One region of the Gordonia alkanivorans genome, then DNA from elsewhere that is predicted to be linked to it. Evidence: predicted binding sites of a transcription regulator. Region 1 holds the regulator's gene; the other holds the start of a gene.
The links. The regulator LexA, encoded in region 1, represses DNA repair genes until DNA is damaged. The targets are predictions, from matches to a motif close to CGAACANNTGTTCG.
Positions count from the first base shown of each region.

Region 2: a site for LexA is predicted at 5,014-5,027, ahead of C5O27_RS12400 (SAV_6107 family HEPN domain-containing protein). Genes of this name have one in related genera too.

Region 1 covers NZ_CP027114.1:3,034,977-3,050,366, reverse strand. The annotation lists gene hrpA (ATP-dependent RNA helicase HrpA) at 1-2,373, shown strand, start outside; gene nrdR (transcriptional regulator NrdR) at 2,347-2,814, opposite strand; gene C5O27_RS13855 (LysM peptidoglycan-binding domain-containing protein) at 2,914-3,450, opposite strand; gene lexA (transcriptional repressor LexA) at 3,688-4,395, shown strand; gene C5O27_RS13845 (putative PEP-binding protein) at 4,373-6,073, opposite strand; gene C5O27_RS13840 (DeoR/GlpR family DNA-binding transcription regulator) at 6,210-6,980, shown strand; gene pfkB (1-phosphofructokinase) at 6,977-7,936, shown strand; gene C5O27_RS13830 (PTS fructose transporter subunit IIABC) at 8,004-10,067, shown strand; gene C5O27_RS13825 (HPr family phosphocarrier protein) at 10,145-10,405, shown strand; gene hflX (GTPase HflX) at 10,409-11,866, opposite strand; gene dapF (diaminopimelate epimerase) at 11,918-12,820, opposite strand; gene miaA (tRNA (adenosine(37)-N6)-dimethylallyltransferase MiaA) at 12,860-13,777, opposite strand; gene C5O27_RS13805 (class III extradiol ring-cleavage dioxygenase family protein) at 13,774-14,508, opposite strand; gene C5O27_RS13800 (DUF349 domain-containing protein) at 14,723-15,390, shown strand, end outside.
Region 2 covers NZ_CP027114.1:2,724,743-2,740,132, reverse strand. The annotation lists gene C5O27_RS12425 (peptidoglycan D,D-transpeptidase FtsI family protein) at 1-741, opposite strand, end outside; gene ftsL (cell division protein FtsL) at 845-1,753, opposite strand; gene rsmH (16S rRNA (cytosine(1402)-N(4))-methyltransferase RsmH) at 1,756-2,742, opposite strand; gene mraZ (division/cell wall cluster transcriptional repressor MraZ) at 2,987-3,427, opposite strand; gene C5O27_RS12405 (DUF3040 domain-containing protein) at 3,857-4,258, opposite strand; gene C5O27_RS12400 (SAV_6107 family HEPN domain-containing protein) at 4,436-4,900, opposite strand; gene C5O27_RS12395 (GNAT family N-acetyltransferase) at 5,221-5,892, shown strand; gene C5O27_RS12390 (phytoene desaturase family protein) at 5,939-7,585, shown strand; gene C5O27_RS12385 (LppM family (lipo)protein) at 7,598-8,494, shown strand; gene C5O27_RS12380 (methylenetetrahydrofolate reductase) at 8,519-9,496, opposite strand; gene C5O27_RS12375 (polyprenyl synthetase family protein) at 9,508-10,656, shown strand; gene C5O27_RS12370 (alpha-(1->6)-mannopyranosyltransferase A) at 10,653-12,239, shown strand; gene C5O27_RS12365 (Rv2175c family DNA-binding protein) at 12,208-12,573, opposite strand; gene C5O27_RS12360 (protein kinase domain-containing protein) at 12,712-13,959, shown strand; gene C5O27_RS12355 (class II 3-deoxy-7-phosphoheptulonate synthase) at 13,963-15,360, opposite strand.

The DNA of each region.
Region 1 (15,390 bases):
TGCCTCGACCACCTGCTGGTCATCGCCTCCGCGATGTCCCTGCCCGACCCCCGCGAGCGTCCGGCCGAACATCGCGAGGCCACCGACGCCTCGCACCGGCGCTTCGTCGTGCCGCAGTCGGACTTCCTGTCCTACGTCGAGCTGTGGCGCTACCTCGACGAACAGCGCAAGGAGCTGTCCAGCAGCAAGTTCCGTCGGATGTGCGAACGGGAGTTCCTGCACTTCCTGCGAATCCGGGAATGGCGGGACCTGCATCGCCAGCTCACCGAGATCGTCAAGGATCTCGACTGGCCGGTGAGTCCGGCCGGTTCCGACCTGCCCGAGGTCGACGCCGATGCGGTCCATCGCGCGATCCTGTCAGGACTGCTCTCCAACATCGCGGCGCGCAACACCGAGGGCCGCGAGTTCACCGGGGCGCGCAACACGACGCTGATGATCTTCCCGGCGTCCCCGCTCGCCAAGAAGCCGCCGCCGTTCATCATGGCCGCCGAGGTCCTCGAGACCTCGCGACTGTTCGCGCACACGGTCGCCGGCATCGACCCGCTGTGGGCGGAGAAGCTGGCCGGCGATCTGGTCAAGCGCACGCACAGCGAACCGCACTGGTCGTCCAAGCGCGGTGCCGCGATGGCCTACGAGCGGGTCACCCTCTACGGCGTCACCCTCGTCGCGCGTCGTCGCGTCGACTACGGCCCCATCGACCCGGTCGTCTCACGCGAACTGTTCATCCGCCACGCCCTCGTCGAGGGCGACTGGCGCACGCAGCACCCGTTCTTCGAACGCAACCGCGCACTGCTCGAGGCCGCCTCCGACGTCGAGAACCGTATGCGCACACGCGGACTGGTGATCACCGAGGACCAGCTGTTCGAGTTCTACGACAAGCGGGTGGGCGCCGAGGTCACCTCCGCACGGCACTTCGACACGTGGTGGAAGAAGGCGCGGCGCTCCGATGCGGCTCTGCTCGATCTCAAGCCGGAGGACGTCGCGGCGAGTACCGAAGCCGCCCCCACCGACTATCCGGGCGCCTGGCAGCAGGGCGACACCCGACTCGAACTCCGCTACCGGTTCGAGCCCGGCACCCCCGATGACGGTGTCACCGTGATGATCCCGCGCGCACTGCTCCCCCACGTGCGCCCGGCGGGTTTCGACTGGTCGGTGCCCGGCATGCGGACGGAACTGGCCACCGCACTGGTGAAGTCGTTGCCGAAGCAGCTACGCAAGTCGATGTCGCCGGCACAGCGTTTCGCCGAACTGGCACTGGCCCGCCTCACCCCACGGAGCGAGCCACTCACGGTCGGGCTCGCTCGCGAGCTCACCACGATCACGCAGATGACGGTCACCGCAGGCGATTTCGACGTCGACCGGATTCCGGCCCACCTACGGATGCATTTCGCGGTCGCCGACGACGCCGGGGAGATCACCGCGCGAGCCGATTCCATCGCCGAACTGCAGCGCGCGGCCACCCCGGCAGCGTCGAAGACGGTGAAGCGCACCCTGTATCGCGCCTGGACCGACGAGGGCATCGGCACTCTCGCCGCACAGCGGACCGTCGACATCGCCGGACAACGCCTCACCCGTTACCCGACCATCGACGCGATCACCGACGACGCCGGACGCACGCGCGGGGTGGTCGTGATCGACGCCGCGTCGGAGCAGACCCGTGATCGATTGGCGGCGAGAGGAATCGTCGCGCTCCTCGACCTGGCGATCCCGCCCCTGCACCGCCGCGTGGCCGGTTCCCTCGGGGCCGCGGGTCGACTCGCGCTGAGCCAGAGCCCCTACCCGGATCTCGATGCGTTGCTGGCCGACTGCACACGTCGCGCCATCCGCGATGTCGTGGCGGGCCTCGACGCCGGCACCCTGTCGGCGGTGCGCTCTCCCGAGACATTCCGCGTGCTCACCGAGAAGTTGCGTCCACGGATCACCGAGTCGGCACCGGACTACTTCTCTCTCGCCGTCGAATCCCTCGGTTGGGTGGCACCGGTCCGTGCCGCGATCGACCGACATGCCGGTTCACTCGCGGCCGATGACGTCGCCGAACAGCTGGACAATCTCGTCTTCGACGGATTCGTCGCCGCCACCGCACGACGACATCTGGAGAATGTGCCGCGCTACCTCGCGGCCGCCGAGGCCCGCCTGTCGGCGCTCCCCGCATCGGCGGCCCGGGATCAGGCCGGAGTAGCCGTCGTCGACCGGGTGACCGAGCGGTGGGCGCAACGACTGACTCAGGTGCCCGACCACCGGAAGGCGCACGTCAACGACGAGGCCCAGTGGCTCGTCGAGGAGCTGCGGGTGGGATTGTTCGCCGAACGGCTCGGCACCGCGTACCCGGTGTCGGAGAAGCGGGTCCTACGAACTCTTGACCGACTCGGCTGAGGCGGCTCGGAGGTCGTCGATCTCGCGCTGGAAGTCCTCGACGGAGTCGAACGAGCGATAGACCGACGCGAACCGCAGGTAGGCGACCTCGTCGAGGTCGCGCAGCGGCTTGAGGATCGCGAGACCGACCTCGTTGCTGGGGATCTCGGCCGATCCACTGGCACGTACGGTGTCCTCGACCTGCTGGGCGAGCTGCGCCAATGCGTCCTCGGCGACGTGGCGTCCCTGGCATGCGCGCCGGACGCCCCTCATCACCTTCTCGCGACTGAACGGTTCGGTGACGCCGTTGCGTTTGACCACCGCGAGCACCGCGCTCTCCACGGTCGAGAAGCGTCGCCCGCACTCCACGCAGGAGCGGCGGCGCCGGATGGCCTGCCCCTCATCAGCGACACGCGAGTCGATGACCTTGGTGTCGTCGTTCTTGCAGAAGGGGCAGCGCATCGTATCCTCACGCAGGTCACGGGACACTCTGGTGCAGCCGCGCCGCATGCCAGGCCGGTAGTCGGCCGGTCCCTGTGACATCGAGGATACCGCCCGTGCTCAGTGGTACCGGGGGGCGAGCAGCGGCTGACCGACGCGCAGCCCGCTCGACGGGAGGTCGTTCAGCTGGATGATCTCGTCGACGACCGCCTCACGCGGCATCTCGGGGGCGACGCGCGATGCGATGGTGCTCAGCGAGTCGCCCGACCGCACGTGTACGACCTCGGTGCCGACCGAAGAAGGTGTGACCGTCGCGGCGTAGTTCTGACCGACGACCGCGATGACCCACACGGCCAGAGCGAGCCCGACGCCGGCGAGAATTGCCGTCGCCGTGCGCCGACGCCGCCGGATGACGGCCGAGGGCGCGGTATGCGCAACACGCGAGACGGGTACGACCGGTGCACGACCCCGCATACCGACCGGCGAGGCGCACCGGGTGGAGGCGACCCGGCGGACCCGGACCGCCGACTCCGGCACCGGACGCCCGTCGACGGGCCGGCGGCCGTCGCCGCGGCGCATCGGGCGCGGACGCTCCAGGACGTCACCACGGACCGAATCGGTGGAGCGGTCGGGGTCGATGAGAGTGGCGGTGCGCATGATGCCCTCCGTGTTTCCGGTCGAACGCTTGTCCGTGCTCCGGCTGCGTCGTCGGCGTTCGAACTGTTCGATTGTCGATCATCTGTTCGATGAACTGATGTTCGATTTGTAGCACGGCACGCCGACACTTGTCTCGCAACACGTCGAACAAATGTTTGATGCGGTCGGCATTCTCGGCTAGGGTCGTCGTCAGACAAGCGATCTACCAGCACGTTCGGAATCGAGAGGAACCCGATCATGAGCGATGACGGCGGTAAGCGCACCGGAGCGCGGGGCGCCGACGAGCCCGTCGCCCCGGCAGACATGGCGGCGGCCGAGGCCTCGCTGACGCCGCGGCAGCGCGGAGTTCTCGAGGTGATCCGCAGATCCGTGCGCGAGCGCGGTTACCCGCCGAGCATCCGCGAGATCGGTGACGAGGTGGGTCTCACGTCGACCTCCTCCGTCGCCCACCAACTGCGGACGCTCGAACGCAAGGGCCTCCTCAAGCGCGACGCGAATCGTCCGCGAGCGGTCAACATCGCACCGAGTGAGCCGCCGACGCCCACCTCACCGACCGGTGGTGCGCTACCCGAGCCCACCTTCGTGCCGGTGCTCGGCCGGATCGCCGCAGGCGGCCCGATCCTCGCGGAAGAAGCCGTCGAGGACGTCTTCCCGCTCCCCCGCGAGCTCGTCGGCGAGGGTTCGCTGTTCCTGCTGAAGGTCGTCGGCGAGTCGATGATCGACGCCGCGATCTGCGACGGCGACTGGGTGGTCGTGCGCCAGCAGAACGTGGCCGACAACGGCGACATCGTGGCCGCGATGATCGACGGCGAGGCCACGGTCAAGACCTTCAAGCGCCAGAAGGGTCATGTCTGGCTGATGCCGCACAACGAGCTGTTCGACCCGATCCCGGGCGACGAGGCCGTGATCCTCGGCAAGGTCGTCACCGTGATGCGGCGTATCTGACCTCTTCGTTCTCGAGAACCGCGGCGGCAGCCGCGCGCGCCGCAGCCGGATCGGTGGTGGCGAGCGCGGCTGTCGCCGCGTTCTCGCAGGTCGACCGTGAGACGCCGCCGAGGCGGGCACCGACCGCGGCGGCCGCCACCGGAGCACTCGACAGCGAGGTGACACCCAACCCGACGAGCACACAGGCGAGGATCGGGTCCGCCGCGGCCTCGCCGCACACGCCCACCGGTTTCCCCTGGTCCCGTCCGGCCCGCGCGACCGTCGCGATGAGGTGCAGGACCGCCGGCTGCCACGGATCGGTCAGCGATGCGAGATCGGCCGACATCCGGTCGGCGGCCATCGTGTACTGCGTGAGGTCGTTGGTGCCGATCGAGACGAAGTCGACCTCGGCCAGGATCGCCGGCGCGAGGATCGCGGCGGCGGGGACCTCGATCATCACCCCGGCGACCAGTCCGCGTTCCCGTACCTGAGCGGCGAAGGCGGCCGCCTCGGCCGGTGAGGCGATCATCGGCGCCATGACCCAGGGGCTCGTCTCGGAACCCTCCGCGGCGCGCGCGATCGCGTCGAGCTGATGGGCACGGATCTCGGGGTGTGCCAAGGCGATCCGGTCGCCGCGCACACCGAGGGCCGGGTTGGCCTCCTCGGGCTGGTACACGAAGCGCAGCGGCTTGTCCGAGCCGGCGTCGAGGGTACGGATGACGACCTTGCGGCCGCCGAACGCGTCGAGCACCTCGCGATAGATGTCCGCCTGTTCCTCCACCGACGGCTCGTCGGCGCGTTCGAGGAAGGCCAGTTCGGTGCGGAACAGTCCGACGCCCTCCACCGGATGATCGGTGGCCGCACGGGCCGACGATCCGTCGGCGACGTTGGCCAGGATCGCCACCTCCACACCGTCGGCGGTGCGACCCGGGCCCGACCAGCCGGCGACCCGTGCGGCCTGACGCGTGTACTCGTCGACACGGGCCCGCGCGGCGGCGTTGTCGGGTTGCACGACGATCTCGCCTGTCGTGCCGTCCACGAGTATCACCGTGCCCGAGTCGATCCCGGCGAGACCGGGGACCGCGACGACACACGGGATGCCGAGCTGCCGGGCGATGATCGCGGTGTGGCTGGTGGGCCCGCCCAGGCGGGTGACCAGCGCGATGGTGGTGGCGGGATCGAGCCCCGCGGTGTCGGCGGGCGCGAGGTCGTCGGCGAGGAGGACCGAGGGCACGTCCGGCGTGGGCACGCCGGGCTCGGGGAGGCCCAGGAGTTCGGCGAGGACGCGGTCGCGGACGTCGTTGAGATCGGTGACGCGCTCGGCCATGAGCCCACCGAGCTTGGTGAACACGGCGGCGAACTGTTCGGTGGCGGCGACGGCGGCCGACGGCGCCGAGGCGCCCTTGGCGATCAGACCCGAGGCGGCACCGATCCAGCCGCGGTCCTCCGCGAGTCCGGCCGTTGCGGTGAGCACCTCGGCGGCGACGCCGGTGTTCTGCGATGCACGCTCACGTAGGCGCGCGGCGACCGCGGCCGCCGCGGCGGTGAACCGTTCGGCCTCGTCGGCGCGACGGTCCTCGGCGATCTCGACGCCTGCGCCCAGTGCCTCTGCGGAGTGGTCGGGTCGGCGTCCCGGCCAGAGTGCGGGCCCGAGAGCCACACCACCGACAACCGGCGTCCCCGTCAGAATCTGCGTCATGTGACCACGGTTACAAATTCTTCTTGACTTGTCAACACAAACAGGCGTAAACACAATTACTACAACACGCAAAGCCGCATGTTCCCACATTGGACGACCCGATCAGCGCCACGGGAACGATCAGAACGGAGCCGGTGTGTACGCCGAGGAGAGACAGCAGGCCATCGCCGAGGAGGTACGCGTCGCAGGACGCGCCTCGGTCGCCGAGCTCGCCGCGAAGTTCGACGTGACCAGTGAGACGGTCCGCCGCGACCTCGCGGTGCTCGAACGTGCCGGGCACCTGCAGCGAGTCCACGGCGGTGCCGTCCGCCCCGAGGTCCTGCGCGTGATCGGTGAACTCGGCATCGACGAGCGCGAGACGGAACAGACCGAGCAGAAGGCCGCGATCGGCCGTGCCGCGCTTCGTTTCCTCCCGCCCGACGGCGGATCGGTGCTCTTCGACGCCGGCACCACCACCTTCCGGGCCGCCGAGGCCATGCCGCGCGACCGCGATCTCACACTGATCACCAACAGCCTCCCGATCGCCGGGCTGCTCGCCGGACGCCATGCCGACGGTCTCCACTCCCTCGGCGGTCGCGTCCGCGGACTCACGCAGGCGACGGTCGGCGCCGAAACGGTCGCCGCGCTCGGCCGACTCCGCGTGACGACCGCGTTCATCGGCACCAACGGCCTGAGCGAGGCGCACGGTCTGTCCACCCCCGATCCCGACGAGGCGGCGGTGAAGGCGGCGATGGTCGCCGCAGCCCGCCGCGTCGTCGTCCTCGCCGACAGTTCGAAGATGGAGCGCGAGGAGCTGTCCGGTTTCGCCGGCATCGACGACATCGACGTTCTCATCACCGATTCCGGCATCGATCCGCAGTTCTCGGCCGCACTGTCCGCCCGCGGCGTCGAGGTCGTGATCGCGTGATCCTCACCGTCACCGCCAATCCCAGCGTCGACCGCACCCTCGAACTCGCCACCCCGCTGCGACGCGGCGAGGTCCAGCGGGCCGGCGTCGTCCGCGCCGAACCGGGCGGCAAGGGCGTCAACGTCGCCCGCACCGTCGCCGCCGCCGGTCTCTCGACACGGGCCCTGCTGCCCGCTCGCACCGGCGACCCCCTGCTCGCCGCGCTCGACGACCTCGGACTCCCCTACGACGCCGTCCCCGTCGACGGCGAGGTCCGTTCCAACGTCACCATCGCCGAATCCGACGGCACCACCACGAAGATCAACGCCCCGGGCGTGACCCTGACAGCAGCTCAGCTCGAGTCGCTGTCCACTCTGATCCGCACCCACGCGAACGGCGCGGAGTGGGTCACGCTGTGTGGATCACTTCCACCCGGCGTGCCGGAGCACTGGTACCGGACGGTCGCCGACGCGCTGGTCACCGCCGGATGCCGCGTGGCCGTGGACACCTCGGGAGCACCGTTGCGCGCAGCCGCGGCAGGACGTGTCGACCTGATCAAACCCAACGAGGACGAACTCGCCGAACTCACCGGCGCCGATGCCGCCGAGCTCCGTGATTCCCTGTCGCGCAACGATCTCCGGCCGGTCGTGACCGCCTCGCAGGCCCTTGTCGAGCAGATCGGCGGCAGCGTCCTGGCGACGCTGGGGGCGCGGGGCGCCGTCCTCGTCACCGCTGCGGGCACTTGGTGCGCGACCCCACCGCCGATCGTCCCGCGCAGCACCGTCGGCGCGGGCGACTCGTCCCTGGCCGGCTTCCTCATCGCCCAGACGCGCGGTGCGTCGGCTCCGGAATGTCTCCGCTCCGCCGTCGCCTACGGTTCGGCGGCCGCCGCGCTCGCCGGCACTGCCTCCCCCACTCCCGATCATCTCGACCTGTCCGGGGTCACGATCACGGAACTCTCCGGGGCCGGCCGATGAGATGAAGCCGATCCCGCGCCCACAGGACCCCCACAAACCCCCGACCCACATTGCCGAAGGACATCCCATGACCGAGCAGATCATCACCGCGCAGACGGTGAGTCTCGACGTCGACGCCGGCGCCGACCCCGCCGCCGTCATCACCACTCTCGCCGATGCTCTGGCCGCGGCCGGACGGACCACCGATCCCGCCGACCTGGCCCGGGCGGCACTCGAGCGAGAGGCCAAGTCCGCCACCGGACTACCCGGTGGCATCGCGATCCCGCACGCCCGCACCGCATCGGTGACGTCGGCGAGCCTCGCCATGGCGCGCCTGTCCCGCAAGGTCGACTTCGGCGCAGCCGACGGTCCGGCGGATCTCGTCTTCCTCATCGCCGCCCCCGAGGGCGGTGCGGCCGCGCACATGAAACTGCTGAGTTCCCTGGCGCGCTCGCTCGTCCGCCCCGACTTCGTGGCGAGCCTCCGCGAGGCCGAGACCGACGACCGCGTCATCGAACTGGTCACCGCGGCCATCGATCCCGACGCCGGGAAGGCCGCCACTCCCCCGGCAGCCCCGGCGGCGAGGGAGACCCCGGCCGCCACCGAGAAGCGCAGCGAGACGGTCTCCGAGAACCGGCCGCGCATCCTCGCGATCACCGCCTGCCCCACCGGGATCGCGCACACCTACATGGCCGCGGACGCACTGAAGTACGCTGCCGAACGGGCCGGGGTCGACTTCGCGGTGGAGACGCAGGGCTCCTCGGCCACCACACCGTTCGATCCCGAGGTCATCGCGTCCGCCGACGCCGTCATCTTCGCCACCGACATCGGGGTCAAGGGCAAGGGCCGCTTCCACGGCAAGCCGGTGATCGCCTCGGGCGTCAAGCGCGCCATCAACGAACCCGACACGATGATCGCCGAAGCCGTTGCGGCCGGACGGAATCCGGATGCGGCTCGCGTGACCGACGACGGCGGCACCGAGTCCGCCGAGGCGGGTTCATCCGGCGTCGGACTGGCCGGGCGCACCCGTCAGGCACTCATGACCGGTGTCAGCTACATGATCCCGTTCGTCGCGGCGGGCGGTCTGCTCATCGCGCTGGGCTTCCTGCTCGCGGGCTACGAGATCGCCAACAGCACGCTCGATGCCGGCGGTTCCCTCAACGACGCCGCCTTCATCGCCCTGAACAACAGCCTCTGGGATCTCCCCTCCGGGGGTCTCCTCCAGTACCTCGGCGCGGTCAGTTTCGCGATCGGGTCGGGGGTGATGGGACTCGCCGTCCCGGTCCTGGCCGGGTACATCTCCTTTGCGATCGCCGATCGTCCCGGCATCGCACCCGGTTTCGTCGCGGGCATCGTGTCCCTCGCAGTCGGCGCGAGCTTCATCGGCGCACTCATCGGCGGCCTCATCGCCGGTGCCGCGTGCCTGTGGATCTCGCGACTCCCCGTGCCGCAGTGGGCCCGTGGACTGATGCCCGTCGTGGTCATCCCGTTGTTCGGCAGCCTGATCGTCGGCGGTCTGCTCTACCTGGTTCTCGGCAAGCCGCTCGCCTGGCTGACCGAGCAGATGAACTCCGGACTCGAGAGCATGTCCGGCGGATCGGCCGTCGTCCTGGGCATCGTGCTCGGTCTGATGATGTGCTTCGACCTCGGCGGCCCGGTCAACAAGACCGCCTACCTGTTCGCCACCGCCGGTATCGCCGATGCCGCGACCGCCGGTCCCGCACAGTTCCAGATCATGGCCGCCGTCATGTGTGCCGGCATGGTCCCGCCGCTCTCCCTGGCGCTCGCAACGGTGTTGCGTCCCGGCCTGTTCACCGAACCCGAACGCGAGAACGGCAAGGCCGCATGGCTTCTCGGGGCGTCGTTCATCTCCGAGGGCGCCATCCCGTTCGCCGCGGCCGACCCGTTCCGAGTCATCCCGTCGATGATGGCCGGCGGCGCCCTGTCCGGCGCACTGATCATGGCATTCGGTGTCGAGCTCCGCGCCCCGCACGGCGGCATCTTCGTCTTCTTCGCCATGAACAGCTGGGTGCTGTTCCTCGTGGCCCTGCTCGCCGGCACCGTCCTGAGCGCGGTCGTGGTGATCGCGGCGAAGCAGTTCGGCCGGACCCGCGAGATCGCCGCGGCCGATCTCGAGGCCGTGGCAGCCTGAAGTCCAGACCCCGACGCGCGACCACATCGCCACGCACAACCACCAACCGACAAGCAATCGCCAACACAGGAGGCACCATGCCCAGCACCACCGTCACCGTCGGATCGGCCGTCGGCCTGCACGCCCGGCCGGCCACGATCATCGCCGAGGCCGTCGCCGACACCGGCAGCACCGTGACCCTCGGACTCGAGGGCGGCGACCCGGTCGACGCCGGTTCCGCGCTGATGATCATGACGCTCGGCGCCGAGAAGGGCACCCGGGTCGTGGTGACCGCCGAGGACCAGGCGGCGCTCGACAAGATCGTCACCCTCGTCGAAACCGACCTGGATGCCGACTGACAGCTAGACCTCGAGGTCCGCGATCTCGCCCGCGAAAGCGGCCGGGACGCGGACCTTCATGGTGGTACCCGACTCGGTGTGCTCGGAGGTGAGGACCTCGCCCTCGCTGTGGATCCGGGAGACGATGTCGCCGCGGGAGAACGGCACCTCGATGGTGAGCTCGACGTCTTCGCGGCCCACGAACTCGCGGACCCGGTCGAACAGTTCGGGCAGTCCCTCGCCGGTGCGTGCCGAGACGAACACCGCGTCGGCGCCGACCGCGCCGCGCAGCTCGGTGAGCCGGTTACCGTCGATCGCGTCGATCTTGTTGATCACCAGCAGTTCCGGCGGCGCCTCCGCCTTCTCCTCGGCGACGACCTCGCTGATGACCTGACGTACCGCCGAGATCTGTTCCATCGGGAACGGATCCGATCCGTCGACCACGTGCAGGAGCAGATCGGCGTCGACGACCTCCTCCAGCGTCGACCGGAACGCCTCGACGAGCTGGGTCGGCAGGTGGCGGACGAAACCGACCGTGTCGGTGAAGACCACGGCCCGCCCGTCGTCGAGGGTGGCCCGGCGCGTCGTCGGGTCGAGGGTCGCGAACAGCGCGTCCTGGACGAGCACACCGGCGCCGGTCATCGCGTTGACCAGGCTCGACTTGCCGGCGTTGGTGTAGCCGGCGACGGTGATCGACGGGATGGCCGAACGGTTGCGCGCCGCACGCTTGGTGGTGCGCGCCTTCTTCATGTCGCGGATCTCGCGGCGCAGCTTGGCCATCCGCTCACGGATGCGCCGGCGGTCGGTCTCGATCTTGGTCTCACCGGGCCCACGCAGACCCACACCGCCGTTGCTGCCGGCACGGCCACCGGCCTGCCGGGACATCGACTCACCCCAACCACGCAGGCGCGGCAGCATGTATTCCATCTGCGCCAGCGAGACCTGCGCCTTGCCCTCTCGGGACGTGGCGTGCTGGGCGAAGATGTCGAGGATCAGGGCGGTCCGGTCGATGACCTTGACCTTGACGACCTTCTCCAGCGCGGTCAGCTGGGCGGGCGTGAGCTCACCGTCGCAGATGACGGTGTCGGCCCCGGTCGCCAGGACGATCTCGCGGAGTTCCTCGGCCTTGCCGCTACCGATGTAGGTCGCCGAGTCCGGCTTCGAACGGCGCTGTATCAACGCGTCGAGCACCTGCGAACCGGCGGTCTCCGCCAGGGCGGCGAGCTCGGCCATGTTGGCCTCGGCCGACGCGGCGCTGCCCTCGGTCCAGACACCGACGAGGACCACCTTCTCGAGGCGGAGCTGCCGGTACTCGACCTCGGTGACGTCGGTGAGTTCGGTGGAGAGCCCGGCGACGCGCTGGAGTGACGCACGCTCGGAGAGTTGGAGTTCGCCGACGGTCGGATCGTCGTCGCGGTGGGGGTCACCGGGGCGATCGTCGAGGTCCGCGTCGGACAGGATCTGTGCTGATGATTCGGTCATACGGGGTCCATGGTCTCACGCCCCGCCCCCGCCGAGCACGTGATTATCGGCTCAGCGGTCCCAGCCCGGTCGCAGGACGCCGTCGGCGACCAGCATCGACGGGCCACGCAGGGTCGAGCCGTCGGTCCGGATCGTCACGGTGACCTCGCCGCCCGGGATGCCGATGCGCAGCTCGCCGGTGTCCTGGCCGCGCGCGTCGAGGGCGGCGCGCGTGGCCGCGACCAGGCCCGTTCCGCAGCTACGCGTCTCTCCGACGCCGCGTTCGAAGACCCGCATCCGCGCGTACAGACGTCCGTCGACGTCCTCGACCGGCGGGGTGAGCAGCTCGACGTTGGCCCCGTTCGGGAAGCCGTCGGCCTCGATGACCACGCCGGCGGTGAAGTCGACAGCCGCGAGGCCGTCGGCGGTGAGGTCGGCGACCACGCACGCCAGGTGCGGGTTCCCGACGTCGACCTTGACACCCGGATAGATGTCGTCGCCGATGCGCACGACCGAGGTGCCGTCGAGGCGGGCGACACCCGTCTCCACGGTGACCTCGGCGTGCACGTCGTCGAAGGAGTGGATGGTCACGGGCCGGGCTCCGGCACGCGAGCCCACGGTGAAGGTGTCGGTGTCGGTGAGTCCGGTCGCGCGGACGAAGTGGGCGAAGACCCGGACGCCGTTGCCGCACATCTCGGCGATCGAGCCGTCGCCGTTGCGGTAGTCCATGAACCAATCGTCGGCCGCGACGCCGTCCGGCAGTGCATCGAGGACGCCGCGTTCGACGAGCGCACCCGTGCGCGCCACGCGCAGCAGACCGTCGGCACCGATGCCCCGCTGCCGGTCGCACAGTGCCGCGACCATCTCGGCGTCGAGCGACAGCTCGGCGGCCGGATCGGCGAGCACGACGAAGTCGTTCTGGGTGCCGTGGCCCTTGACGAAGCGCAGACCCGTCTGATGAGAACTCACGCGCACCAGACTACTTCTCGCGCAGAGCGTCCGGCGCCGGTGACTTCAGACAGCGGCGGCGGCGAGGGCGCGGTCGGCGAGGTCGGGGGCGGCGGCGTCGAGCCAGACGGCGCGGTGATCGCGGCGGAACCACGACCGCTGCCTGCGCACGTACCGGCGGGTGCCGATGAAGGTGAGTTCCTCGGCCTGGGCCATGTCGTACTCACCGTCGAGGGCGGCGAGCACCTGCTTGTAGCCGATCGCCTGCGAGGCCGTGCGCCCCTCCCGCAGTCCGCCGGCGCACAGGGTCTCGACCTCGTCGGCCAGCCCGGTCTCGAACATCAGCCGGGTACGACGCGCGATCCGGTCGTCGAGTTCGGCGGTCTCCCGGTCGAGCGCGAGGATCACGGTCCCCCACCGGGGTTCGCCGATCGTCGGCTGCGACGCCGCGAACGGTTGCCCGGTCAGTTCTACGACCTCCAGTGCGCGGACGATGCGCCGGCCGTCGGTGTCGAGAATCGTTGCGGCCGCGGCGGGGTCGACCGACGCCAGCAGCCGGTGCATCTCGGCGACGCCGCGTTCGGCGAGCATCTCCTCGTACCGGCCGCGGACCTCGGGGTCGGTCGCCGGGAACTGCCAGTTGTCGAGCAGCCCCTGGACGTACATCATCGAACCGCCGACGATGACCGGGACGCGACCTGCGGCGAGGAGTCGCTCCACGTCGGCGGCCGCGGCCTGCTGGTACCGGGCGACGGTGGCCACCTCGGTCACGTCGAGGACGTCGATCTGGTGGTGCGGGATGCCGCGGCGTTCGGCGACCGGGACCTTGGCCGTGCCGATGTCCATGCCGCGGTACTGCTGCATCGCGTCGATGTTGACGATCTCCCCGCCCAGCCGCTCGGCCAGGTCGAGGGCGAGGTCGGACTTCCCGCACGCGGTCGGGCCGACGACCATGATCGGCCGCAGGGCCGGGTGGTCGCTCATGAACGGTCACCGGTGACGGTCCACGTGCCGACGACGTAGCCGACCCCGAACGGGGCTTCGGCGTACCTCGTCTTCGCGACGACGCCGGAACCGGAGTGGTCGACCGCGGCGGCGGCGACCTGCCATGCGACCCGGCCGCCGACTCCCTCCGTGTCGCAGGGCGCGTCGTCGAGGTCCAGGAGGGCAGCGGTGTCGGCGGCGGCGATCGCCGCGACGATCGAGTCGTTGAGGGCAACCGCGGAATCCCGTCGGCCACCGCCCGGCGCCTTGGGGGTCAGCGCGGTCGAGCCGTCGCCGACGACCAGGAGTCCGATCCGCTCCGGCGACTTCCTCAGCCGTGCGCCGAGATCCGCACCGATGACCGCGCACTCGGCTGGCGTCGTCGCCCGGCCGACGATCGACATGCTCGTCGGTCCCAGCGCCGCCCACTCACGCAGCCAGGCTCCGATCAGGGCGGACAGACTCATCCGACGACCGGTCCGATCGCTCACGCTCACCCGGACGTCGACCCCGTACCGGGCGAAACCGCCCGACCCCGACTCCTCCACCGGTCCGGTCACCGGGTCGTCGGAGGCGCCGACCACGACCCAGCGATCGATCCCGGTCGACGCCGCGTCGGCAAGGGCATCCCGCACCGCCGATCGCACGGGTTCGGTGTCGAACGCCGACGGACCGGCCAATTCGGGTACCAGCAACGGGGCACTCGGTACGAAGACGACGGCCGCAAGCACACCACGACGCTAGTCGAACCAGACATCGCGACCGACGCCCGAACCCCGACACGGATTCCGACAACTCGCCGCGCACGCCACATTCACGCGCCTGAACTGCTTGAATGGATCCGTACTGTCGGCTGTCGACGGGGCGTTACGATGCCCCGCGACAACCGACCCAGCGACCGGCAGCCGTGACGCGCGGCACCACTGAGCGGCAGGACATGTGCAGATGACCCACCCGACCGATCCCTCCACGGCCACCGAGGCGCCGCAGACGAGCACTCCGGTCCCGACGCCCGGCCCCAAACCCGGTCCGCGTCCCAAGCCGGGCCCACGACCCGGTCCGCACGAACCCGTCATCACGCACATCAGTGCCGGCGACCCGCACCGGTACGGTCGCATCGACTCCTCCGGTGTGGTGTGGCTCAAGACCGCCGACGGCGAGCGCGAGATCGGCCAGTGGCAGGCCGGCACCGTCGAAGAGGGTCTGGCCCACTTCGCGCGCCGCTTCGACGACCTCGCCACCGAGGTCGAGATCCTCGAGGAACGTCTCAGTGCACGGTCCGGTGACCCGCGCAAGGCCCAGGCAGCCGCCAAGCACCTGCTCGACGACCTGCCCGACGCCCACGTCATCGGCGATGTCGCCGCGCTACAGCGTCGACTGGAGGCCATCGTCGGTTCCGCCGACGAGGTCGCCGAGTCGCTGCGCGCCGAGCGTGAGAAGACCCGCGCCACCGCCATCGCCCGCAAGGAGACCCTTGCCACCGAGGCCGAACAGATCGGCGCCGAGGCCACCAACTGGAAGGGTGCCGGCGATCGACTCCGCGAGATCCTCGACGAGTGGAAGACCATCAAGGGTATCGATCGCAAGACCGATGACGCCCTGTGGAAGCGCTA
Region 2 (15,390 bases), 310 kb from region 1:
ACCGTCGGTACCGGACAGGATCGCGTCGAGCGAGGCCTCCAGACCGATGAGACCGTTGCCGTCGTAGTTGACGTCGCCGATGACGTTGGCCGCCAGCGAACCACCGGGATAGAGCCGGATGCTCTCCGGGTCGGCGCCGACCTCGGGGAACTCCTCGGTGATGCGTTTGGCGACGTCGGGGCTGACCGCCCGGGCGAGGTACACGAAGGGTTCGTCACCGGTGATCTTCTCGAGGAGGTCTTCTTCGCTGATCGAGCCGCCGAGTGCGACCGACACACCCTTGGCGATCTCCTTGAGCCGCTCGTCGACGCCGGGCAGTTCGTCGTTCTTGCGGTGCTCCTCGTCGATCGACTTGCGAACCGCCTTGGGCAGGAACGTCAGTGACCGGGCTTCGTCGGTGTAGGCCAGCGGGCGACCGTTGCGGTCGAGGATGGAACCACGCTTGGCCGTCAGGACCTGGGTGTACTCGCGCTGCTGGGCGGCCTCGGCCGAGATGGACCCGGCCTGGATGGTGTGGACGACGATCATCCTCCCCGCGACCGCGAGGACCACGAGCAGCACGACGACACCGAACACCTTGGTCCGGAAACCGAAGCTGTGCAGTCCCCCGCTGTTCCGCGGGCCGCCCTTACCCGGTCCGCGGCCACCCGGGCCGCCTGCGGTCGCGCGGGATCCCTGGCCCGGGCGACGTCCCGGGCGAGACGGCGCGTGGCCGAGTCGCTCGAAGGTCGCACGTGTCATGGTCGTCAATTGTTCACCGCTTCAAGGTCGTGACAGGGATTTGGCGTCGGCGGGTTGCAGATCGGTGGGCGCACTGTGACAGTCCCCACGACCCGCGGGCACCTCACGTCCGGGGCACGACATTCGGCGCCGGGACCGGGGTCGAGGGCTGGGGTGTGGACCCCGACTCGGTCGGCGCCGACGAACCCTCCCCCTGCCCGGGGGCCGGATCGGGTTGAGCCGGAACGGGTTGCGGAGACGGCGCGGACTGTCCCGGGGCCGAGGGGGCCGGGGCCTGTTGGCCCGGGGTCTGCTCGGCCGGCGGGTTGGGGGCGCCGACGGCGCCACCGCCCAGGCCGATCGAATCGTCCACCTTGCGCGGGTCGATGGTCTCGGTGGGGTCGGGTTTCAGTTCGGGGTTGAGGTCGGCCATCGGCTTCCCCGATGCCGGTGCGGGTTTCCCGACGATTCGGGGCCGGCGCGGGTCGTCGACGATCATCCGTGCCGGATTGTCCGACGGGATCATGCCCAGACGGGTTGCCTCACGGGACAGTTCCGGCGCCGAGTTGCCGGATTCGTAGGTCCGCTTGAGCGCGTCGCGCTGGTCGATGAGCGACTGGTTCTCCGTCCGCTCGATGCCGAGCTTGTAGGAGTCCTGGGCCGACTTGGTCGACAGCCACAGGCTCAGACCGAGGCCCAGGACGAGCAGCGCGATGACCGGGACCACGAAAGGTGTGTGCTGCAACCGTTCCCGGAGCGAGACACCGGACATCGACAGCCCGCCGCGGGCCGCGCGCGGTGCGCTCGCACCGGTGGCCATGCGCTTGTGGCGCCGGTCCAGCGCGCGTTGGGCAGCCCGCGAACGGGTCGCGCGCTCGGATTCGATGCGTGCACGCCGCGACCGCCGACTGTCACGCTCGGCATCCGACCGCCCGGCGTCGGAGCGGGTTGCTCCGGAACGGGCTGTGCCGGAACGCTTGTCGTCGGAACGGCCGGAGCCGGGACGACGAGGGGCGTCGTGCAGGATCGTCATGATCAGCCCTTCTTCTCGACTCGTTCGACCGCCCGGACTCGCACCGGTGCCGATCGCGGATTGATGGACAGTTCCTCGTCGTCGGGACGCTCGGCGCCACGGGTCACGAGGCGGAACTCCGCGGCGGTGCCCGGCAACTCGACGGGCAGGCCGGGCGGGGAGGTCGAGGTCGTACGAGCTGCGAACTCCCGCTTGACGATCCGGTCCTCGAGCGACTGGTAGCTCATCACCGCGACACGACCGCCGACCGTGAGCACCGACAGCGCGGTCGGCAACGCCTCACGGAGGACGTCGAGTTCGTGGTTGACCTCGATACGCAGGGCCTGGAATGTTCGCTTGGCCGGGTGGCCGCCGGTACGCCGTGTCGCCGCCGGGATGGTGGCGTAGAGCAGTTCGACGAGGCGCGCACTCGTCGTGAAGGGTTCTTTCTCGCGCTCACGCAGGACCGCCGAGGCGATCTTGCCGGCGAAGCGCTCCTCCCCGTATTCGGAGAGCACACGGGCCAACTCGCCGTGACCGTAGGTGTTGAGGACGTCCGCCGCGGTGACGGGGTCGTCGGAGTTCATCCGCATGTCCAGGGGCGCGTCGACCGAGTAGGCGAATCCCCGGCCGGCCTGGTCGAGCTGCATCGACGAGACGCCGAGGTCGAACAGCGCGGCGTCGATGGATTCCTCACCGGCGTCGTCGAGGACGTCGGCGATCTCGTGGAAGGTGGCCTGGTGCAGGGATATCCGGTCCGCGTGCGGCGCGAGCCTGCGTCGCGCGATGTCCAGGGCGGAGGCGTCGCGGTCGATGCCGACGAGGTGCACGTTGGGGAATGTGTTCAGGATGAGTTCGCTGTGCCCACCGGCGCCGAGCGTCGCATCCAGGAACACCCGCCGGTCTTCTGATTCCAGTGCCGGGGTGAGCAATTCGACGATCCGCCGGCCCATGACCGGGATGTGGCCGAACTCGCCCGAGCGGCGAGTGTCGTCACCAGTGTCATCCACGGAGGGCCCCCATCGGCGTGTCGGCCATGTCGGTCGGCAGAGTCGGCGTTTCGGTGCGAAGGACTTGTCGGAGGAGTGTCATGTCGCGGGCGGGACGGCGGATCACCGTCGGGCCGCGCCCCGGATGGAGCGAGGTCCCGATCCGATTCCGTACCTGGCGTTGGGGAAGTACGCCAGGGTCGGACCGGATCGGGGCCTCGTGCCACCCGAAGCCCGAGTACCGCTCAGCCCCGTCCCCTCTCGGCTACAAGACCGCGTTCAACGCGGCCGAGTTGGCTGCCGAGAAGTTCTCCTCGTGCTGCGTCTGGTACTCGTCCCATGCGGCCGAATCCCAGATCTCGAGGTGATCGAAGCTGCCGAACACCACGCACTCCTTGGACAGTCCCGCATAGATGCGATGGTCGGAGGACAGGCTGATCCTGCCCTGGCCGTCCGGTCGCTGTTCTTCCGAACCGGCGAAGAAGGTCCTCTGAAACGCACGCAGGTCAGGGTCGTTGCGTGACGCCTCGACGATCCTCGCCGCGATCGCATCGAACTCTTCGGTCCGATACACCGACAAGCTGTGGTCTTGGCCTTTGGTGACCACTACCCCTCCTGCCAGTGCATCGCGGAACTTCGCGGGCAACGTGAGTCGCCCTTTGTCGTCCAATTTGGGCGTGTAGGTGCCGACGAATCGCACAGACATGTCGACACCTCCTGCCCCTGGGTTCCGCGCTCCGGATCGCCTCACCCAGTGCTGCCACAGTACCCCACTTTCCTCCACTTTCCACCCCAGAGGCCCACACGATCTCCCACGTTCAGCAAATCCCCAGTTCAAGCGGGCAGAATGTGTGGAACTTCGTGCGTGTCCCGTGCGCAAACGCGCGTCTACACCTCCCGGAGCGTGTGGCAGACGTGTTTCCTGAGGTGCCAGATACCCGTGCGACCAGCAGTTCCGTCATAAGTGGAGCAAAGTGGGGACCCCCGGTGGGGGAAGGTGGGGCCCGGGAGTGGGTGACGGTGGGGCGACTGGGGCGCACGGCCGGGAGCGCGCTGGATCGCACATACGAAAGAGCCGCGCACCCACTGGGTGCGCGGCTCCGGATGAGTCGTGGCCTTCAGGCCGGCCGGGGATCTACTCCTGCTCGAACCGACGGTTGAATCGTTCTTCCATCCGCTCCGACAGCTTGCGCTTGGAGCCGGACGACCCGGACTGCTTCTTGCCTCCGGCACGCGGCGCGGACGTCGCGGAGTCGGCGAGGTCGTCACCCCAGAGGGCGAAGAGACCGGCGCCGAACATCACCAGGAAGCCGAGGAGGCTGACGATCGGGAATCCCCCGATGTCGATCTTGACGATGAGACCGCCGACGAGCATCACGAGGCCGACGACGAAGATGGCCACCGCCTGTAGGCGACGACGGCCACTCGACTTACCCAGCCGACGACGCTTGACACTGGACGCAAACTTGGGGTCTTCCGCGTACAGAGCGCTCTCGATCTGTTCGAGCATGCGTTGCTCGTGCTCCGAAAGTGGCACCGACCCTCCTTCTCCCTGATCCGCGACGCCGACGACGGTCAACCGCGACCGGTGAGGCGTCTGCGCCTTATTCTCCCATGATACGAGGTGAAATCAGCCGCGACCACCATTACTCGCTGTTGTTGGTCCGGATGCACATACCGGAACGACAACGGAACGCCGAATGTGTGTCCGGCCTCACGCAGTTCGCCCGATTTGGGGCTCCTCTGTCCCGAATTTGCCTTGCTCGTAAGCAATGACCAAGGTCTCGACCCGGCGGAGGAAATCAAGGACGAGGAGTCGCATGCCGGCGACACTGTCGGGGTCGAGTGTTCGGATGATCCCCGACTCGATCTTCATCCGGACGGGCGACAGCGTGGCGAAGCGCGCGGCCAGCGGGGCGAGGTCGGGAGCGACAACTCCGATGCGGGTCCAGGCGTTCGACGTCTTGCGACGGGCGGGGCCGGCCGGCTCGCCGATCGCGAGCGCGGCGCCTGCCGCACGGAGGGCGACGAGATAGAACTGCCGAAATCGCTCGGCGTCGTCGGAGACGCCGTCGGCGTTGTCGAGGAGGAGATGGGCGCGCTGGAGGAGGTCGCGCGCACGTCCGACCATCACCGGGTCGACGGGGGCGGACCGGCGGGATGTGGGCCGTCCGGGCATGGCATCCTCCTCACTCGCTGGCGACGGTGTCCGGTGGCAGACGCTTCCCTCGTCCGCCACCGGACCGTCATGTCGTCGGGATGAACGCGAACAGCTTGCGGAGGCACATTCATCGAACACCCGTTCGACACGTTCAATATAGCTAGCGGCGCGCGTCTCTTCAAGGCGTGGGTCCGCGCCCGCATCCTTCTTCAACACCGGGTCCCGCGACCCGATTCCGCGGAGTCCGCCGTACCGAGAGGACAGTCACGCCAGATGGTCGGAGAACGCATGGCCGGGGCGGTGCGGGCCCGCTCGGTGAACCCGGAAGCGACCCGACGTTGACGCTCCGGCTGGTGAACCTCAGTGGTCAGGACTCCCGCGTGTGGCTGGAGCCCGCTCTCGACGTCTACGTGACCGCGATGGGATATCCCCGCGGGACCGAGATGCATCGAGCGTCCCTGTGGCGCGAGCACATCGCCCGGCCGGGCTGGCGCGCGATCGGCGCGGTCGCCACCCTGCCCCCGCACGAGGCGCAGTCGATGCCGACGTCCCGTCGCCGGGTCGGACCGCCGGTGGGTACGGGTCCCGACGACGTCCTGGTCGGCATCGCGTACGGCTACACCGGCGCGACCGGACAGTGGTGGAATCAGCAGCTCCGGCTCGGGCTGCGGCAGACCGGACGCTCGCCCGCGGACATCGAGATGATCGCCCGGGACTACTTCGAGCTGACCGAGCTCCACGTTCATCCCACCGCACAGGGACGCGGCATCGGACAGTTGCTGCTGGCACGGCTCCTCGCCGAGCGGCCCGAACGTCATGTCCTCCTGTCTACGCCGGAGATCCCCGCCGAACAGAACCGGGCGTGGTCGCTGTACCGGCGGATGGGCTTCACGGACGTGCTCCGGCATTTCACCTTCACCGGCGACCCCCGTCCGTTCGCGTTCCTCGGCCGTCCGTTGCCGCTGAATCTGCAACCGCCGCCCCCCGGTCCCCCACCATCCGGAAGATAGAGGGCATGGCACAGACAAAGACGACAGCGCACGGCACGGAACACGCATGAGCGGGCACGGGGAGCGGCGCGACGCGGTGGTCGTCGGCGGCGGCCACAACGGCCTGATCGCCGCGGCCTACCTCGCGAAGGCCGGTCGCGACGTCGAGGTCTTCGAACGCGACGACATCCCCGGCGGGGCGGTGTCGACCGTCGAACGTTTCCCGGGGCACCGCATCGATCGCGGTTCCTCGGCGCACCTGATGATCCGGCACTCCCCCGTTCTCGACGACCTCGACCTCGCCTCGCACGGACTCCGGTACGTCGACTGCGACCCCTGGGCCTTCGTGCCGGCGACCGACACGGCCCCGGCGATCGTTTTCCGCACCGATCTCGACGCCACGTGCGTCTCCATCGAACGATCTTGCGGCGCAAAGGATGCCGCGGCATACCGGCAGTTCGTCGAGACCTGGACGCCGCGCGCGCGGGCCGTCATGGACGTCTTCTACCGACCCGCGTCGATGGGACAGTTCGGGCGGGCGTTCGCCGGTCTCGGTTCGACGGCCACCACCGAACGCACCGGCCTGATCGGACGCCGCAGCGGCGCGATGCTGAATCTCACCGCCGAACTCATGGCGTCCGGCGACTCGCTCCTCGACCGATACTTCGACTCCGAACAGCTCAAGGCCGGGCTCGCCTGGTTCGGTGCGCAGTCGGGACCGCCGATGAACGCACCCGGCACCGCGCCGATGGTCGGGTTCGCCGCCCTGATGCATCTCATCCCGCCCGGCCGCGCGATCGGCGGCAGCGGTGCGCTGACCGATGCGCTCGTCCACCGCATCGGCGCCGACGGCGGCCGGATCGTGTGCGGGGACCCGGCCGTCTCGATCACCCGGTGCGGTGACCACTGGCGGGTGCAGACCGAATCCGGCGAGCGTCGGTGCACACCGACCGTGATCAACGCCTGCCACGTGCTGGCGACCCTGGACCTGCTGGCGGCGGGCGGTTTCGACGCCGGGACCATCGACCGCTGGCGACGCGACATCGTCGTCGGCAGCGGGATCGGGATGGCGGTGCGTCTCGGCACGACCGCGCTGCCCGTCTACCGCGACCTCCCCGACGACCTGCCCGTCCACGGCGTCCACTCGGCACTCGGCCTGCTGGTCACCGACCGTGCGCACCTGATCCGTGCGCACGCCGCTGCGGCGGTCGGTGCACTACCGCCGCGGCCCGCGGTGGTGGCGATGAGCTTCTCGGCGATCGACCCCACCCTCGCCCCGGAGGGCAGGCACGCGATCAACCTGTGGGCACAGTGGCACCCCTATCGGCTCGCCGGTGCTCGATCAACGGCGGGCGCAAGCGACGCCGGGGGCGACTGGTCGACGCTGGGGGCACAGGCGGCGGCCGCGGTCTGCGACGAAGTCGACCGTCATGCACCGGGTTTCGCGGAGTCCATCGCACACCGGTACATCCAGACCCCCGAGGATCTCGAGTCCGAGCTGGGCCTGATCGGCGGCAACATCATGCATGTCGAGATGTCGATCGACCAGATGTTCATGTGGCGACCGACCCCCGACCTGGCGGGCCATCGCGTCCCCGGCGCCGACGGACTGTTCCTGGCCGGGGCGTCGACCCACCCGGGCGGCGGGGTGACGGGCGCGAGCGGTTACATCGCCGGGCACGCCGCACTGCGTAGGAGACGTTTGTTCAGCTGAGTGTCTGGCACGATGAGCAGCGTGCGATTGTCGATTCCCGAGCAGGGTGCACCGAAGTCCTCCCGCGGTCAGTCCCGACCCCGCCGGCTGATGCCGCTGGCGGTGGCGGTCGTGACTCTCCTTCTGTCGCCGCTGATGGCCGGCTGCCTGGAGCGTTCGACGACGGTGGGCGATCGGTATTCGGGCAGTGTCATCGTCGCGACGTCACCGGACAATCCCCGTGGCGCTCCGCAGCTGGATCTCCCCGAGTCGATGATGGGGCAGGTCTCGGTGACCGAGTACAAGGAGACACCCGAGGAGTCGGCTGCCCCATCGGGGTCCGCCGACCGCGATGACCGCAGCGGGGACGCCGGGAACGGCGAGGAGGCGGTCACCCGCGTGGGCAGCCGCGCGAGTTTCTCCGATCTCACCGCCGGCCAGTTCGGCCAGCTCGGCGACATCATCGCCGACGCCTACGGCGACACCTCGCTGACGATGGACCTCACCGCCAAGCGCAGCGGCGAGGTGGTTCGTTTCCGCGGTGACACCGACCTGTCCGAACTCATCCCGGGTCGCGACTTCGTCCAGCTGACGGTCACCTTCGGCGGGCCGGTGACGGCGACCAACGGCGACCAGGTCGGCGAGTCGACGGTCACCTGGACCCCGGCTCCGGGCGAGCCGTCGGACTTCACCGCCGATGCCACCTACCCGGATCCCGCGACCGCCGCGGTCAGCAGCTGGTCCTGGTTCGTCGCCATCGTGTGTCTCATCGCGGTGCTGATCATCGCGCGGCTCGCCTATGCGAAGCGGTACCGCGGCCCGCGCCCGGGACGACCGGTCGCCACCAACACCGCACCGTCGACCCTGTCGGGTGAGGGACTCTCGGCGGCCGCTGACCCGAAGGCCTCGACAGCGCCCGAGAAGAGTTAGGACCCGAACAGCCAGGTTCCAGGGTCAGGCGGGGACGTGGAGCGCGGCGTCGACGTCCACGCCGAGGCGGCCGAGTACCTCTGAAGTCGCCTTGGCGAAGTTGAGGCTGCAGAAGTGCAGGCACGGTGCGCCCTCGGCGATGAGCCGTTCCGCGGTCTCGGTGGCGAAGTCGATGCCGACGGCGCGAACCGTCGCACGATCCTCCTCGGGACCATCGCCCGCGGCCTTGGTGAATCGCTCCACCACCTTCGGCGGGATCACCGAACCGGACAGCTCGGCCATGCGCTTGATGCTGGCCAGCGACGTCACCGGCATGATGCCCGGGATGATCGGCTTGGCACCCTGCTCGGGGTCGGCGGCCTGCACCCGGTCGCGCAGACGCAGGTAGTCCTCGACGTCGAAGAACATCTGGGTGATCGAGTACTCGGCACCCGCGCGGAGCTTGTTCACCAGGTTGCGGGTGTCGTGCTCGAGGTCGGGGGCACGGTGATGGCCCTCCGGGAACGACGCCACCCCGACGTGGAAGTCGCCGAGGGTGTCGATGAGATGGACCAGCTCCTCGGCGTATTCGACGCCCTCGGGATGGGCGATCCACTCGCCGAGCGGATCGCCCGGCGGGTCGCCGCGCAACGCGAGGATGTTCGCGATGCCCTGATCGGCGTACGCGCCGACGAGTGCGCGCAGTTCGGCGATACTGTGGTTGACCGCGGTCAGGTGCGCCACCGGCAGCAGGGTGGTCTGGGCGGCGAGCTCGCCGGTGATGCGGACCGTGCGGTCGCGCGTCGAACCGCCGGCACCGTAGGTCATCGACACGAAGGCCGGGGACAACCGCTCGAAGATCCGCACCGCGCGCCACAGCCGGGCTTCGCCTTCGGCGTCGCGCGGGGGCATGAACTCGACGGAGAACGGCACCGGTCCACGGTGCGGGGCGGACAGGCGTTCGACGATCGAGGGTGCCGGAGCGGTTGGGGTCACCCGAACAGTGTAGATAGCGATTCGCATAGCCTGGCAGGGTGACCTCCGCCTCCCCCACGCCGACCTCGCTCGATGCGGTCCCGGCGGCCGTCGAGACCGAATTGCGCAGTTTCTTCGACGTCGCGGTCCCCGCCGCGGCCGAGATCGCCCCGGTGGTCGGCACCGCGGCCGAACTGGTCCGCGACTTCGTCCTGCAGGGCGGCAAGCGCATCCGGCCGGTCTTCGCCTTCGCCGGATGGCGGTGCGGTATGACCGAATCGGGTCGCGCCGACTCCGACGCGGCGTCGAGCGTCGGCCGTGAGGCCAGCGACGCCCTGCGGGTGGGTGCGGCCCTCGAACTCGTGCAGGCGTGCGCCCTGATCCACGACGACATCATCGATCAGTCCGACACCCGGCGCGGGCACCCGACGCTGCACCGTGTCTTCCAGTCGCGGCATGCCGCCGCCTCCTGGGCCGGCGACGCCGCCGGCCACGGGGTGGCCGCGGCGATCCTGGCCGGAGACCTCGCGCTCGCGTGGGCCGACGACCTCGTGCACGATCATCGGCCGGGGGTTTCGGACACCTCCCGGTACCGCGCTCTCCCGCCGGCCGTCGGCGCCACCTGGGCGGCGATGCGCACCGAGGTGCTCGGCGGCCAGTTCCTCGACATCGTGAACGAGGCCAGCGGCGACGACTCGGCAGCCGCCGCGTATCGCGTGATGGAGTTCAAGACCGCCGCCTATACGGTGGCCCGCCCGCTCGAGCTCGGGGCACGTCTCGCCGGGGCGTCGGAGATTCTGGTCGCGACGCTGCGGAAGATCGGGCACGACCTCGGTATCGCCTTCCAGTTGCGCGACGATCAGCTCGGCGTCTTCGGCAACCCCGAGCGGACCGGCAAGCCGTCGGGTGACGACCTGGTCTCGGGCAAGCGCACGGCTCTCCTGGCCACCGCCCTACGACGCGCCGACGACTCCGACCCCGCCCTCGGGAACCGCTTGCGGGACTTCATCGGTCGCCCGCTCGACGAGGACGAACTCGGCTCCGCGCGAGCGCTTCTCGTCGACGTCGGCGCGGTCGCCGAGATGGAGGGCCAGATCGACGACCTCCTCGGCGCCGCCCTCGGCGCACTGGACACCGCCGACATCGGCGACGACATCCGCAGCGAACTCACCGCGGTCGCCCACCGGACCGCGCATCGCGAGGCGTGAACTCCCGCGTGAAGGCATCGACTCCGACGCCCACTCGCCCGGACCTCGCTGACCGGACCGCACGCGGCGATCTGATCACCGGCGCAATCGGCGCGATTCTGGTGTGCGTGGGCAGTTTCGGCGTCGGCGACCCGCCCCGCAACACGACGACACTCGCCGACCTGGGACTCAGCTGGATCACCTACGGTCACGGCAAGAACCTCTTCGGTACCTTCTTCTGGCTCGGCGTCTTCCTCATGGTGTTCGCCTGGGTCCGGCTCGGCCGTCGGACCGCCCGGGGGGCCGCGGACTCCCCGTCCGTCCGGACCCTGCAGCGATGGCTGCTCGTCTGGGCGGCGCCGCTGCTCGTGGCCGTGCCGGTCTACAGCCGCGACGTCTACGCCTACCTCGCGCAGGGGGCGGTGTTCGGTGCCGGGTTCAACCCCTACGCCGACGGTCCGGCCCACCATCCGGGCCCGCTCGTCGACAGCATGGCCACGGTCTGGGCCACCACCACGGCGCCGTACGGGCCGTTCACCATGGGTCTGCTGCGCGTCGTCACCGAGGTGACCGGCGACCACGTCGTCGCGGGCATCCTCGCGGTGCGACTCGTCCTCCTACCCGGACTGTTCTTGTCGCTGTGGGCGATCCCGCGACTCGCACGCCATTTCGGCGCCTCGCCGCAGGCGGGACTGTGGCTGGCGCTGTTCAATCCGATGGTCCTCATCCATCTCGTCGCGGGACCCCACGTCGAACTCCTGATGGCCGGCGTGCTGACCACCGGTGTCGTCCTGGTCGTCAGCGGACGGCACGTCGCCGGCACCGCGGTCCTCGCGCTCGCCGTGTCGATCAAGATCACCGCCGGGATCGCGGTGCCGTTCGTGCTCTGGATCTGGCTGTCCCACATACGCTCCCGCCGGCAGGTGACCGCCCGCGACGTCGTCGGCGTCTTCGCCGCGATCGTCGGCATCTCGGTTGCGGTGTTCGGACTCTGGACCCTGCTGGTGGGCCTGGGATTGGGCTGGCTGACAGGACTGGGCTGGGCCGACGTGATCATCAACTGGTTCACCATCCCGACCTTCGTCGCGCATCTCGTCACGCTGGTCGCCGCACCGTTCGTCGCACTCAATCTGCAACCGGTGCTGGAGATCACGCGCGCGATCGGGTCCGTGGTCCTCGCGATCACCCTCGTCGCCCTGTGGTGGCGTCACCGGCGCAACGAGAGGGATGCGGTCGCCGGGATGGCGTGGGCGATGCTGGCCGTGCTCCTGCTCGAGCCGTCCACGCTCCCCTGGTATTACACGTGGGCGCTGGCGATCGCGGTGGCGTTCACCCTCCCGCCGTGGGCGCGCGCGACCGTGGTCGGAGCGTCGACGTTCATGCTCATCGTGTTCCAGCCGGACGACGCGATCGTCTTCTACAAGCCCTTCGAACTCACGCTGGCGTTCCTGCTCGCGGGACTCGCCGCCTGGTCGCTGCTGCGTCCGGACCCCTTGCGGCTCGGCCGGTTCGGCCGATGGGCGTGGGGCGCGGACCGGACCGGCGCACCGGAGGAACCAGCGGCCGGCGAGGTCAGAAAGCCTGAGCCTGCGCCCGGCGGATGACCTCGCGGGCGGAGTCGGTGTGCAGCGCCGCGGCCGGATACAGGTCGAGGTCTTCGTGCACGGTGAACAACCAGTTCATCGCCTCGTCGCGGGTGAAACCGCCGTCGAGCAGGACCCCGACGAGACCGTAGAAGTGTTTGACGACGCCCTCGTCGTCGAAGAACACCGCCGGAATGACCGGATGCCCACCGCGGGAGACGGCGAGCAGGTTGTGGTCGCGGATGAGTGTGCGCACCCGGTTGGTTGACACCGCGAGCCGGTCGGCGACCTCGTCGACCGACAGCATCTCGACATCAGCGGACAGGGTGTCAGGCGACAACGGAATGGAACCCACGGGGAGAAGCGTAGCGGTACATCCGGGCACGATGAAACCGTCGATCTCCGCGCGCGGTGTCGCGACCGCCGACACCCGGGGGTGGGTCACACGCGGTGATGACGCCGACGGTCTGGTCCTGCAGGTAGATTCAGCGGGGTGAACTCCTCCGTCGACCCGATGCTCGGGACCGTCCTCGAGGACCGGTATCGCATCGACGCCCCCATCGCGCGGGGCGGAATGTCGGCGGTCTACCTCGGTGTCGACCTCCGGCTCGGACGCGAGGTCGCGGTCAAGGTGATGGACTCCCGGTACTCGGGCGACCCGCAGTTCCTGCGCCGCTTCGAGTTCGAGGCGCGTGCGGTCGCCGGCCTCAAACACCCGGGTCTCGTCGCGGTCTACGACCAGGGCATCGACAACGGCATCGCCTTCCTGGTCATGGAACTCGTCGACGGCGGCAGCCTTCGTGAGCTCCTCCGCGAACGAGGTCCGATGCCGCCGCATGCGGTGGTCGCCGTCGCCGAACCCGTGCTCGGCGGCCTCGGGACGGCGCATGCCGCGGGCCTCGTTCACCGCGACGTCAAGCCGGAGAACGTGCTGATCTCCGACGCCGGCGAGGTCAAGGTCGCCGACTTCGGTCTCGTACGCGCCGTCGCCGAGGCAGGGGTCACCTCGGCCAGCGTCATCCTCGGCACCGCCGCCTACCTGTCCCCCGAACAGGTCGAGTCCACCCACGCCGACGCCCGTAGCGACGTCTACTCCATGGGCGTGATGATGTTCGAATTGCTCACCGGCCGAACCCCTTTCCACGGGGACTCGCCGCTGTCACTGGCCTACCAGCGACTCACCTACGACGTCCCCGCCCCGGGTGACGTGATCGCCGGCGTCCCCGCGGAGTTCGACGAGATCGTGCTGCGCGCGACGGAACGCAATCCGGCCGACCGCTTCGCCGACGGTTTCGAGATGCAGCATGCGCTGCTCGCGGTCGCCGACGACCTCGACCTGCCGCCCTTCACGGTGCCCGCGCCGAAGCGGTCCCGTGAGCGAGAGATGAAGTCGCGCTACCACGCAGCCGGTGCGGTCGGCCACGACACCCGGGTCCAGTCGGCTCCGGGGCCCTACGAGCCCGGATCGTCGTCGCCGGATTCCCCCGCGGCACCGGTCCGCCCGGTCGCCGGGGTCGGCGACGCGGATGATCGGCCCGCGCCCGCGCGTGGGCGCGAGAACCGGGCGGATTCACGGGGCCGAGGCGTCGTCGCCGCGCGCGACCAGGACCCGCTCGAACCCGACCTGAGCGGAGGCGGGCGACTGGGCGCGTTCCTGTGGATTCTCCTGGTGCTGTTGCTCGCCGTGGGCCTCGGTGCTGCCGGGTTCTGGGTCGGCAGCACCTATCTCACGATCGGCTGAACCTCAGCCGCGCAGCATCTCCGCGACGAGGAATGCCAGCTCCAGCGACTGCTGGGTGTTGAGGCGCGGGTCGCAGGCGGTCTCGTAGCGGCCGGCGAGGTCGAGATCCGAGATCTCCTGTGCGCCACCGAGACATTCGGTGACGTCCTCACCGGTCAGCTCGACGTGCACGCCACCGGGGTGGCTGCCGAGCGCGCGGTGGACCTCGAAGAAGCCCTGCACCTCGTCGACGATGCGGTCGAAGTGACGCGTCTTGAAGCCGGTCGACGCTTCGTGGGTGTTGCCGTGCATGGGGTCGCACTGCCAGATGACCTTGTGTCCGGTCGCCTCGACGGCGGCGACGATCGCCGGGAGCACCTCGCGCACCTTGCCGTTGCCCATGCGGGCCACGAGGGTCAGGCGGCCGGGGACGTTGTGCGGATCGAGACGCTCGACGTATTCGACGGCCTGCTCGGGCGTCGTCGTCGGACCGATCTTCACACCGATCGGGTTGTTGATCAGTTCGGCGAAGGCGATGTGCGCGCCGTCGAGCTGGCGGGTGCGTTCACCGATCCACAGGAAGTGTGCGGACAGGTCGTAGAGGACCTTTTCCTGCGCGTCCTTGTTCGGGGCGTCGGCGAGGCGCAGCATGGCGCGCTCGTAGTCGAGGACGAGCGCCTCGTGCGAGGCGAAGATCGACGCGGAGTGGAGGCTCGAGTCGGTGACGCCACAGGCGTCCATGAACCGCAGGCCGCGGTCGATCTCCGAGGCCAGTGCCTCGTAGCGGGCGCCGGCGGGCGAGGTCCGCACGAACTCGCGGTTCCAGTCGTGGACGCGGTGCAGGTCGGCCTCGGCCTGGGTGAGTGCCCGGACCAGGTTCATGGCCGCGGCCGCATTCGCATAGGCGCGCACCAGACGCGACGGATCGTGCTGGCGCACGGCCTCGTCGGCCGGGAACCCGTTGACCATGTCGCCGCGGTAGGACGGCAGGCCCAGGGCGTCGACGTTCGACGACCGCGGCTTGGCGTACTGGCCGGCGATACGCGCGACCTTGACCACCGGCATACTCGCGCCGTAGGTGAGGACGACGGCCATCTGCAGCAGCGTGCGGATGTTGGCCTTGATGTGGGGTTCGGTGTTGTCGGCGAAGGTCTCCGCGCAGTCACCGCCCTGCAGCAGGAAGGCGCGGCCCTCGGCCACGTCGGCCAGCTGCGCCGACAGCGACTGCACCTCGGCGGGCATGCAGATCGGCGGCACCGACTCCAGGACGGTGCGGATCTTGCGTGCTTCCTCGGCGGGCCAGCTCGGCTGTTGCAGCGCGGGGCGGCTCATCGCGTCGTCGAAACGCTCCTGGAGCCCACCGGGCAGCGGCGGCAGTTCGGGGAGTTCGTCGATAGGAACGTCTACGGTCCAGTTCACCACTGGTCCAGCGTAAAGCAGACTCCCCGGCGA